DNA from 2 places in the Mesorhizobium sp. M1142 genome. Region 2 is predicted to be linked to the other one. Evidence: predicted binding sites of a transcription regulator. Region 2 holds the regulator's gene; the other holds the start of a gene.
What was found. Region 2 encodes PhoB, which activates phosphate uptake and scavenging genes when phosphate is short. Its sites were predicted from a motif close to TGTCATNNANCTGTCAT; they were not measured.
Positions count from the first base shown of each region.

Region 1 (6,050 bases), on a different contig from region 2:
TGGTTGCGGTTGACCGAAAAACCTTCCGCCGTCACCAGCTCGGCGATGTCGCGTGTCGAGACCGAACCATAAAGCTGACCGGTCTCGCCGGCTGAGCGCACGGCGATGAAGCTCTTGCCGTCGAGCTTTTCTGCAATCTGCGCGGCCTCGGACTTGCGCTCCAGGTTGCGGGCTTCCAGTTGCGCCCGCTGTCCCTCGAACTTCTTCTTGTTAGCTTCGTTGGCGCGCAGCGCCTTGCCCTGCGGCAACAGGAAATTGCGGGCGAATCCGTCCTTGACCTTGACGGTGTCGCCCATCTGGCCGAGGCGGGAAACGCGTTCGAGAAGAATGACTTCCATGGTTTTGTTCCTTCGCTTGGGCGCTATCCTCAGGATCGGCGCCGAGTTGTCTGGAACAGGTCAGAAAGCTGGGGCGTCACCGCCTGTGTCGCTGTCCTGCCTGTCGCGGCAGTTAGGATCTCGTGTCGAAATCCAACCCGGGATTTGGTGTTCGATCCGGCTACGCCCGTCGTGGCCGGTGACAAAAAGCGGGCGGCGAACCGCCCGCGTAGATTTAGCGGACCACGTAGGGCAGCAGGCCGAGGAAGCGGGCACGCTTGATCGCCTTGGCGAGTTCGCGCTGCTTCTTCTGGCTGACGGCGGTGATGCGCGATGGCACGATCTTGCCGCGCTCGGAGATGTAGCGCTGCAGAAGCCGCACGTCCTTGTAGTCGATCTTCGGCGCGTTGGCGCCAGAGAACGGGCAAGTCTTGCGGCGGCGGTGGAAGGGGCGCCGGGTTGGGATCTGATTGATGTCGACCATTATTCTGCGGCTCCTTCAAAGCCTTCGCGCGGACGGCGCGGGCCACGATCGGCACCGCCATCGCCGAAGCTGCGCGGCGGACGATCACCACGGTCACCGCGATCGCGGTCGCCGAATGAGCGCGGGCCACGGTCGCGGTCGCCGAAGCCGCCGCGTTCCGAGCGCTCTTCGCGCTTCTGCATCATTGCCGACGGACCTTCCTCATGCGCATCGACCTTGATGGTCAGGAAACGCAGTACGTCCTCGGACAGACCCATCTGGCGCTCCATTTCGTTGAGCGCGGCCGGGGGGCAGGTGATGTCCATGAGTGTATAATATGCCTTCCGGTTCTTGTTGACCCGGTAGGTGAGGGACTTCAGTCCCCAGTTCTCGACCCGGCCGACGGACCCGCCATTCGCGGTGATGACGCCCTTGTACTGTTCGACAAGCGCATCGACCTGCTGCTGCGAGAGGTCCTGCCGAGCAAGAAACACATGTTCGTATAGAGCCATAGTGTTCGTGCCTTTCTTCGTTTCTCTCCCGGTTCCCGGCGGCAAAAGCCTCTGCAACTTCTCTGACCCGCAATCCTTGCGAAGGCGGGGAAGAAAGGAGCATGACGAGACGGTCGAGAGCGGAGACACGGGAGGCGGAAGCGCTTCTGGCTTCACGCGAAGGTTTCGAAAAACCTCCGGCCCTCCGTTCAGCCCCCAGCAAGGACCGGCAGATTGCGGGCGTCTATACAGGAATTTGGCCGCAAGGCAAGGGCAAACGGCCGACGTGTCGTAAGCAGATGAGTTGTCCGGATTAGGTAGCACATGAGTTGTCCGGTCTTATTGGGCTGCTGGCCTCATTCGCAAGGTCTTACGGATTCCCTGCCCGGACCCAAGAATGTTTTCCTGCATTTCGCCTGACAAAACAAACCGGATGCCCTGTTCGTATAATCGCGGGAGACGGTCGAGGTAACGCCAACAAATCGAACAGCTCTACGCAGTCGGCAATCAGCTGCAACAATTCCCGTCTCTCGACGACACGATCGGAGTTCGCGCATCACGCTGCAACTTCAGCTGCCTCAGCTCGTGTGTGCAGCCACTTTGCCTGTGGTTTCGGGGAAGAAATCGGGCGCCGCATGGCGCTTGCCGAACATCATGTCGTATTGCAGCAGACGGAAGTCGCGGATTGCCGGGTCGATCTCTTTCTGACGCGACCAATCGGGGGTGGCCTCGCCCCCCGGTGCCAACAGCAAATTACGGTCGATGACGCGGTAGCGCTCTCGCAACTGGCCGAGGAAGCCGGTGTAATAGGGATGGCTGATGCCGGCCGTTTTCAGGATATGGTAGGGCAGGAAGGCCGGGCTGACGGCGCCCAGATCCTCGGAGGGGCCGCTGCGGTTCGACCAGACGATCAATGGCGTCTGGTGGTGCTGCAGCATCTGGTCGGCCGGCTCCTTGCGCGGCGCGACATTGTCCTTCAGGAAACCGGTCTCGACGTAGACCGGCCCAAGCGGCGGCAGGTGATCGCCGAAGAATGCGATGACGGTCGGCCGCTCGCGTTTCTTCGCCCATTCGATCAGCCGCTCGAGGCCGCGGTCCGCGTCGGAAGAGCCTTCGGCGTAGCTCAACAGCGATTCACGTGCCCATTGGCTGATCGGCGCCTGCACCTTGTGGGTCGGATTGGTATAGCGATACGGCTCATACGGCCCGTGGTTCTGCAGGCTGACGGCGAAAAAGAAGACCGGCTCGGCGCTGGTATCGGCTTCGCGGATGATCTCGTCGGTCATCGCTGCGTCCGACGCGAGCGGTCCGCGCTTCTGCATGGGCGGCAACGTCTCCTCGGACTTGAAGTCGTTGAAGCCGAAATCGGCATAGACGGCCCCCCGGTTCCAGAACCAGTTGGTGCCGGGATGGATGGCGCGCGCTCGGTAGCCCTGACTTTTCAGGAAGGTCGCCAGCGAGGGAGTCGGTGTCCGCACATATTGCTGGTAGGGAATGCTGCCCGCCGGCAGGAAGGCGTTGGAAAAGCCGGTCAGGGCCTCGAACTCGATGTTGGCCGTCATGCCGCCGAACTCGGGCGAGAACATGTAGCCCGTGCGCAGTGCCCGCACATTGGGGATAGGGTCGGGTGTGATGGTGACGCCGGGCAGCTTGGTCGGATCCCAGAAGGATTCGCTCATCACGACGATGATGTCGGGCTTCTCGGCAGGTACCGAGGCGATCACCTGCGGTTTGCCGATCGCTTCGATCGCCTTGTCGGAATAGCCGGGCGGCGCCGAGACATGCGCCATCGGGACGTTCAGCGCGAAGGCGAGCGCAAAACCGTTCGAGGCATAGTTTTCCTTCTGGTCCCACATAATCGGGATGATCTGCAGCCGGTCGCGCGTCCACGAGAAAGTGGCATAGTCCATGATGGAGACGAAGAAAGCGATCAGCGGCACCGTCAGCGTCAGCCGGGCAAGGCGGCCCTTGTGGCTGAGCGCCGGAACGCGGCGGCGCCATAACCGCCAGCCATAGACGAGCAGCGACAGCCCGCCGACGATGCCGATCGCCAGGGCAATGGCGGTTCCCGGGCGATCGCGGACCAGGAGTGGCATCAGTGCCACGATCTGCCGGGAATAGAGGAAATCGGTCGGATAGAGCGGATCGCCGAGATAGAGCGACTTCTGGTGGCCGACGAACGCCAGCGACAATGTCAGCGGCGCGACGATCATCAGGCTCTGATGGCTGCGGCCGAGCACGGCGTCGAGGCCGATGAGGATCAGCGCAAAAATGATGATCGTGGTCCAGCCGGGTTTGAAAGGCTGCAGAAAGAAATCAATGGTGCCGGCAAAGTTGCCGCGCACGATCAGTTCGATGGCAAACACCAGGATAGCCGCAGCCAGCAAGCTGATAAGGCCATAGCGGATGACAGGCCATCTGCGCGCCGGCAGATAGCCAGTCGACGGATCGCCTTCAAGAAACTGTGGCGCCGCCTCGGCTGCGCTCTGCTTGGTCTTTGCCACTTCAATAGTTCCCCGGCCCGCAACAAAGGCGTCACTCGATTGTCATCGAACTGTCACGCAAAGCCTAGCGCCTGCGGCGGAAATAAGAAGAGCCAGCAAACAAATCGTGAGCGGTTTTCATCATGAGTGATCGCCAAAAAGCCTGCCGAAACAGGCACTCGGCCGACGCCGAGCGGTCAAGGTTGGACTTGACTTGGGCGCACGCCTTGCGTCACAGGCAGCGAGAACCAGCAGCTGGGAGCCGACGATGGCCATCGCATTCACCTTTCCGGGGCAGGGCAGCCAGGCTGTCGGCATGGGCAAGGACCTCGCCGATACTTTTGTGGAATCGCGGCAGATCTTCGAGGAAGTCGACGACGCGCTCGGTGAAAAACTATCGCAGCTGATCTGGGAAGGCCCGGAAGAGACGCTGACGCTGACCGCCAATGCTCAGCCGGCGCTGATGGCGGTGTCACTTGCCGCAGTCCGGGCGCTGGAGGCGCGCGGCTTCTCCCTGAACGGCAAGGTCACCTATGTCGCCGGCCATTCGCTCGGTGAATATTCGGCACTTGCGGCCGCTGGTTTCGTTTCGGTCGCCGACGCCGCCCGGCTGTTGCGTATCCGCGGCAATGCCATGCAGGCGGCTGTACCGGCCGGCGAGGGCGCGATGGCGGCGATCATCGGGCTGGAACAGGCCGACGTCGAGGCCGCTTGCGCAGAGGCCGCCCAAGGCACCGCCAAAGATCCCGCGCAAGCCTTGGTGTGCCAGATCGCCAACGACAATGGCGGCGGCCAGCTGGTGATCTCCGGCGCCAGGCCGGCGGTCGAACTGGCGGCGAAGCTATGCACGGAAAAGGGCGCCAAGCGGGCGCTGATGCTGCAGGTCTCGGCGCCCTTCCATTCGGCATTGATGAAGCCTGCGGCCGAGATCATGCGGGAGGCGTTGGCCGCCGTGACGAAGCGTGCGCCGGTCGTGCCGCTGGTCTCGAATGTTACTGTGACCCCGACGAGCGATCCTGACGAGATTGCCCGCCGCCTCGTCGAACAGGTGATCGGGCGCGTGCGCTGGCGCGAAACGGTGGAGTGGTTCGGCAGCAACGGCGTTGCGACGCTTTACGAAGTGGGCGCCGGCAAGGTGCTGTCGGGGCTGGCCCGCCGCATCAACCGCGATATTGCCACCACTGCCATCGGATCCGCGGCGGATGTCGAGGCGGCGCTGGCGGCGCTTGCATAATCAACTGGCGATTTGACCCCGCTCCATGCAAAGGGTGTTCGCTCAGATCAGGAGGCAAGAATGTTCGAATTGACCGGCCGCAAGGCGCTCGTCACCGGCGCATCGGGAGGTATCGGCGAGGCGATCGCCCGCGTGCTGCACGGCCAGGGCGCCATCGTCGGCCTGCATGGCACACGTATCGAGAAATTGGAGGCGCTGGCCGCCGAATTGGGCGACCGGGTCAAGCTTTTCCCGGCCAATCTTTCCAACCGCGACGACGTCAAGGCGCTCGGCCAGAAGGCGGAGGCCGACCTCGAAGGCGTCGACATCCTCGTCAACAATGCCGGCATCACCAAGGACGGGTTGTTCGTGCGCATGGCTGACGCCGACTGGGATAGCGTGCTCGAGGTCAACCTGACCGCCGTGTTCCGGCTGACCCGCGAGCTTACCCATCCGATGATGCGGCGCCGCCATGGCCGCATCATCAACATCACTTCAGTGGTTGGCGTCACCGGCAATCCCGGCCAGACCAATTACTGCGCCTCCAAAGCCGGTATGATCGGCTTTTCCAAATCGCTGGCGCAGGAGATCGCCACCCGCAATATCACCGTCAACTGCGTCGCCCCGGGCTTCATCGAATCGGCGATGACCGCCAAGCTCAACGACAAGCAGAAAGAGGCGATCATGGCGGCGATCCCGACCCGGCGCATGGGCACGGGCGCCGAAGTCGCCTCTGCCGTCGCCTACCTCGCTTCCAACGAGGCAGCCTACGTCACCGGCCAGACCATTCATGTCAATGGCGGCATGGCAATGATCTAACACTTGGGAAAACGCTTCATTCCGTCTTGGATGCATGGGATTTTTCGTGTAATGCCGCCCGCAACCCGGCGGTTCGGGCAAAAACCGGTCCTGTTCCGCTGCGTTTCCGGCAGGACCATCTTTCAGCTTGATTAGCGGCATTCTGCCCGCTAACGAAGACAGACAACCAAAAGACGAGGATGCCCAAATGAGTGACACCGCAGAGCGCGTCAAGAAGATCGTCATCGAGCACCTTGGCGTCGATGCCGACAAGGTGACGGAGCA
Region 1 is NZ_JAMYMK010000023.1:11,279-17,328, forward strand. Features, by position in the region: gene rplI (50S ribosomal protein L9) at 1-338, opposite strand, end outside; gene rpsR (30S ribosomal protein S18) at 553-801, opposite strand; gene rpsF (30S ribosomal protein S6) at 801-1,292, opposite strand; gene NKH42_RS26925 (LTA synthase family protein) at 1,850-3,775, opposite strand; gene fabD (ACP S-malonyltransferase) at 4,023-4,988, shown strand; gene fabG (3-oxoacyl-[acyl-carrier-protein] reductase) at 5,049-5,786, shown strand; gene NKH42_RS26940 (acyl carrier protein) at 5,974-6,050, shown strand, end outside.
Region 1: the regulator PhoB is predicted to act here: its motif matches at 3,816-3,832, upstream of NKH42_RS26925 (LTA synthase family protein).

Region 2 (6,050 bases):
ATCCAGCCTTTTCGCCGGCCCTCCTTACGGCATCGGCCTTCTGACCTCGGCGCTGATCCTCGCCATAATGGTGTTGCCCTTCATCACCTCGATCACCAAGGATGTCTTCGATACGGTGCCGGCGGTGCTGAAGGAATCGGCCTACGGCATCGGTTGCACGACCTGGGAAGTGACCCGGCGCGTGGTCATTCCCTATACCCGCATCGGCATCATGGGCGGCGTCATGCTTGGCCTCGGCCGGGCACTCGGCGAAACCATGGCGGTGACTTTCGTCATCGGCAACGCGCATCGCATCAGTGCCTCCCTGTTCGCACCGGGCACGACGATTTCGGCGACCATCGCCAATGAATTTACCGAGGCCGACGGCGACCTCTACACCTCCTCGCTGGTCGCGCTCGGCCTGATCCTGTTCGTCATCACCTTCCTGATCCTTGCCGCCGCCCGCTATATGCTGATGCGGATCGACGCCCGTACGGGAGCCTGACCGATGTCGACATCCTCATCGCTCCACAGCCGCCGCAAAGCCAGGAATTCGGTGATGATGGCGCTTTGCGTCGTCGCCGCCGGCATCGGGCTTGCCTGGCTGGCGCTCATCCTCGGTGCGTTGGTCTATAAGGGCACAGCCGGGCTTTCGTTCGCGGTCTTCACCGAGATGACGCCACCACCGGGCGAGGCCGGCGGCCTGCTCAATGCCATCGCGGGCAGCCTGCTGATGACGATCATCGCCGTTGTCGTCGGCACGCCGATCGGCGTGCTGGCGGGAACCTACATGGCCGAGTATGGACGCTTTTCGCGCATCACCACCGTCGTCCGCTTCATCAACGACATCCTGTTGTCGGCGCCGTCGATCATCATCGGCTTGTTCGTCTATGAATTGATGGTGCGGCCAATGGGACATTTCTCGGCCATTGCCGGCGCCGTGGCGCTTGCCATCCTGGTCATTCCGGTGGTCGTGCGCACCACTGAAGACATGCTCAACCTGGTGCCGAACGCGTTGCGTGAAGCCGGTGCCGCGATCGGCGCGCCGCGCTGGGTGGTGATCCGTTCGGTCGCCTACCGCGCCGCATTGTCCGGCATCGTCACCGGCATATTGCTGGCGATAGCACGCATTTCCGGCGAGACGGCGCCGCTGCTCTTCACCGCGCTCAACAACCAGTTCTGGAGCAGCAATATCAACGCGCCGATGGCCAGCCTGCCGGTGACCATCTTCCAGTTCGCTCTCAGCCCTTACGAGGAATGGCAGCAACTGGCGTGGACCGGCGCACTCATAATCACCCTGACGGTTCTGGGCTTGAGCATCCTCGCCCGCAGCCTTACCGGACGCAGAGAGGACAGATGACACAGATGTTGTCCCCGGACATGACGATGACCGAAACGGTCACCGAGAAGACGAAGATCGAGGTCAAGAACCTCAACTTCTACTACGGCCAGAGCAAGGCGCTGAAGGACATCAGCCTGTCGCTGCCCGAGCGCAGCGTCACGGCCTTCATCGGCCCTTCGGGTTGCGGGAAATCGACGCTGCTGCGCGTCTTCAACCGCATCTACGAGCTCTACCCGAAACAGACCGCCGAGGGCCAGGTGCTGCTCGACGGCAAGAACATTCTCGACCGGTCGCAGGATCTCAACCTCCTCAGGACAAAGATCGGCATGGTATTCCAGAAGCCGACGCCGTTCCCGATGTCGATCTACGAGAACATAGCCTTCGGCGTCAGGCTCTACGAGAATCTCGGCAAGTCCGAGATGGACGGCCGCGTCGAGCAAGCGTTGAAGCGGGCCGCGCTGTGGAGCGAGGTCAAGGACAAGCTAAACGCCAGCGGCTTGAGCCTGTCCGGCGGCCAGCAGCAGCGGCTCTGCATTGCCCGCACCGTGGCAGTGAAGCCGGAAGTCATTCTGCTCGACGAACCGGCTTCGGCCCTCGACCCGCTGTCGACGGCCAAGATCGAGGAACTGATCGACGAGCTGCAAGCCGACTACACGATCGTCATCGTCACCCACAACATGCAGCAAGCGGCGCGCGTGTCGCGCCAGACCGCCTTCATGTATCTGGGTGAACTGGTCGAGTTCGACCGGACCGAGAAGATATTCACGTCGCCCCGCGAGAAGCGCACGCAGGACTACATCACTGGCCGCTTCGGCTGAGCCGTTCCGATCATGCATATGAGGACAGGACCATGGGCGAACACACAGTCGCTTCTTTCGACGAGGATCTCGAGCAGATCAGCAAGCTGATCCGCGACATGGCCGACCTCGCCGGTTCGATGGTCGGCGGGGCGACCAAGGCCCTGTTGAATTCCGATAACGTGCTGGCGCAACGCGTCGTCTCCGACGACGCCATCATGGATGCGCGTCAACGCGAACTGGACGATCGCGCCATCACCCTGATCGCCAAGCGCCAGCCAATGGCTCACGATCTGCGCCATGTCGTCGGAGCGATCCGCATGGCCGGCGACCTCGAACGCATCGGCGACCTTGCCAAGAATATCGCCAAGCGTGTGAGCGCGGTCGGCCTCAGCGCCACGCCGCGCGACCTATCGCATTCCATCGATGCGATGGCGCAGCTAGTGCTCATCCAGGTGCAGGGCGTCATCGAGGAGTATGCTGCAGGCGATGCGGCCGCCTTGGCCAAGCTGCGCGCCGCCGACGAGCGTATCGACGTCAAATACACGTCCGTGTTCCGCGAGCTGTTAACCTACATGATGGAAGATCCGCGCAACATCACTGCTTGCACGCATCTGCTGTTCTGCGCCAAGAATCTCGAGCGGATCGGCGACCATGTCACCAACATCGCCGAAAATGCGTATTATGTGCTGACCGGCGAACAATTGCCGGTCAATCGTCCGAAGCAGGACGAAACGACAATGTCCGCGCCGGTGACATGATGGGGGTGCCCAGCCGATGATCGCACCACGCATAATGGTGGTGGAGGACGAGGAGCCGTTGGGCGTGCTGCTCCGCTACAATCTCGAATCCGAAGGCTACCAGGTCGAGGTGGTGACACGCGGCGACGAAGCCGAGATCCGTTTGCAGGAGAATGTGCCCGACCTTCTGGTGCTCGACTGGATGATACCGGCGGTTTCCGGCATCGAGCTCTGCCGCCGGTTGCGCGTGCGCCCCGAAACCGAGCGGCTGCCGATCATCATGCTGACCGCGCGCGGCGAGGAGAGCGATCGGGTGCGCGGTCTTTCGACCGGCGCCGACGACTATCTCGTCAAACCGTTTTCGACGCCGGAATTCATGGCCAGGGTCAAGGCGCTGCTGCGGCGCGCCAAGCCGGAAGTGCTGTCCAGCGTGCTGAAGGTCGGCGACATCGTGCTCGATCGCGAATCGCACAGGGTCTATCGCAAGAAGAGCGAAATCAGGCTCGGGCCGACCGAATTCCGGTTGCTCGAGTTCATGATGCGGCATCCGGGCCGCGTCTTCTCGCGTAGCCAGTTGCTCGATAATGTCTGGGGCGAGACGATCTACATCGACGAACGCACCGTCGACGTCCATGTCGGGCGGCTGCGTAAAGCCGTCAATAACGGCCGCATGCCGGATGTCATCCGCACCATCCGCGGTGCCGGCTATGCGATCAGGGAAGATTGACCCGCCTGGTCAGGCGACGTTCTTTCTGACGCCGGGCCTCATTTGCGCGCCCGGCGCGAAAATCTCCTGGTCGACGAAGCTTAACGCCCGCATCGCGCAGCCTTCGCGGATCAGCGGCAATTCGTTCGGCTCGGTATCGAAGGAGATCGAGCCCGAGTGCTGGCCGCCGGCGGTCTGGGCGATGGCCTTGCGCAAGGCCGGCTCGATCAGATCGAAGGCGGCGGCACTGGCGCCGACCATCGCGACCGGTGCCGGATCGATCAGCGCGAACAGCGAGCCGAGACCGAAACCCAGCGCTTCGCCGGCCTTGCGGTAGGCCTCGCGTTCCGGCCCATCCTTCTCGCGCGCGCGGGCGGCCAGCGCGCGCATGTCGGCGTCGCTGACGTCGGCGATAGGTTCGCTGTCTTCGCTCATCTGCCTGGCGTTGCGCCAGATGGCATAGTTGCCGGCATAGGCTTCGATGCAGCCGCGCCGCCCGCAACGGCAGAGCGCTCCGCCCGGACGATGGATCATGTGGCCAAATTCGCCGCCCGAGGAATGCGTCCCGGTGAACAGTTCGCCCTTCAGCACAAGCCCCATACCGATGCCATGCGAAAGCAGGATGGCGATGAAGTCGTCGCGATAGCGATCCGGATCGCGCCAGCGCAAAGCCACCGCCATCATATTGCAGTCGTTCTCCACCGTGGCCGGGATACCGAATTCGTCTTCCAGCATGTCGGCAAAGGCGATGTCGGTCTGCGGCGTGATCGGCGACCACAGCATGGCGCGTGCAGGGGAGTCGGTAATGCCCTGAATCGCCAGGGCGATGCGGGCGACACTGCGGGCGTCAAGGTCTGGGTCCTCGAGCCGGCGCCGGACGATGGCCATGCATTCGCGGATCAGCTCGTCGCGCGGCATGGTCAGCGTGTCCAGCCGGCGCTGTTCCTCGGCGACCACCTGTCCCGCATAGTCGATAATGGCGGCCGACAGGAAATTCAGTGACAACACCACGGTCAGCACCGCCGCCGCTTCCGGGTTGAGGGCGAGGCCGACCTGCGGACGACCGCGTTTCAACGAAACGGCCTCACTTGCCTTGCTCTCGGCGAGGATGCCTTCCCGTATCAGGTCGGAGGAGATCGCCGATATGGTTGAATGACTGAGGCCGGTGGTGGCTGCGATCTCCGTACGCGACGGCTGGCCGGCCCGGCGCACCGCCGAGATCACCATCGCCCGGTTGCGCCGGCGCAAATCGTCGTGGCGGATTCCGACCGACATCGTTTTGCTTTCCTCCCGGTTGCCGCGGCCGCTCATGAACCGGAAGCCGTCGGTAATGTCCGACAAATAGTGTCGGATGCGGCAAATAGTGTCAGATGCAGGTGGCGCTGTCATCGTTTATTCCGACGCTCGAAAAAACTCGCACAGTCATCAAAATCCATCACAATCGATGTTGACAGCAGCCGGAGATCGGGCCAGTATTTTTTCGAGGCTCGAAAAAATTAGAGCTTCTAAGCTGGTCGTTGAGCAATTGGTCACGCCGTACGCGGCGCAGGGAGGATATGATGAAGAAATTCACGACCGCCATTCTGGCGGGTGTCGCCATGACGCTGGCGCTGGCGTCGGTGGCGCAGGCGAAAGACAAGGTCATCGGCGTTTCCTGGTCGAACTTCCAGGAAGAGCGCTGGAAGACCGACGAGGCCGCAATGAAGGCGGCCATCGAGGCCGCCGGCGACAAGTATATTTCCGCCGACGCACAGTCCAACCCCGGCAAGCAGCTCACCGACGTCGAGAGCCTGATCTCGCAGGGTGCCAATGCGCTGATCATCCTGGCACAGGATGCCTCGGCCATCGGGCCGGCCGTGCAGAAGGCACTGGACGAAGGCATCCCGGTCGTCGGCTATGACCGGCTGATCGAGAACAAGGACGTGTTCTATCTGACCTTCGACAACAAGGAAGTCGGCCGCATGCAGGCCCGCGAAGTCTTCAAGGTGAAGCCGGAAGGCAACTACGTCTTCATCAAGGGTTCGGGTTCCGATCCGAATGCCGATTTCCTGTTTGCCGGTTCGATGGAGGTGCTGAAGGAGGCCATCGACAGCGGCAAGATCAAGAATGTCGGCGAGGCCTATACGGACGGCTGGCTGCCGGCCAACGCTCAGAAGAACATGGAACAGTTCCTGACCGCCAACGACAACAAGGTCGATGCCGTGGTCGCGGCCAATGACGGCACCGCCGGTGGCGTCGTCGCCGCGCTGACGGCGCAAGGGCTGGCCGGATCGGTTCCGGTCTCGGGCCAGGACGGCGACCACGCCGCACTGAACCGCATCGCGCTTGGCACACAGACCGTGTCGGTGTGGAAGGACGCGCGCGAGCTCGGCAAGAACGCCGCCGAGATCGCCTCGCAGCTTGCCGACGGCAAGCAGATGACCGACATTGCCGGCGTGAAGGATTTCACCACGCCCGGCGGCAACACGGTCAAGTCGCTGTTCCTG
Region 2 is NZ_JAMYMK010000003.1:256,358-262,407, forward strand. Features, by position in the region: gene pstC (phosphate ABC transporter permease subunit PstC) at 1-484, shown strand, start outside; gene pstA (phosphate ABC transporter permease PstA) at 488-1,339, shown strand; gene pstB (phosphate ABC transporter ATP-binding protein PstB) at 1,336-2,139, shown strand; gene phoU (phosphate signaling complex protein PhoU) at 2,172-2,879, shown strand; gene phoB (phosphate regulon transcriptional regulator PhoB) at 2,896-3,585, shown strand; gene NKH42_RS07655 (ROK family protein) at 3,595-4,839, opposite strand; gene xylF (D-xylose ABC transporter substrate-binding protein) at 5,124-6,050, shown strand, end outside.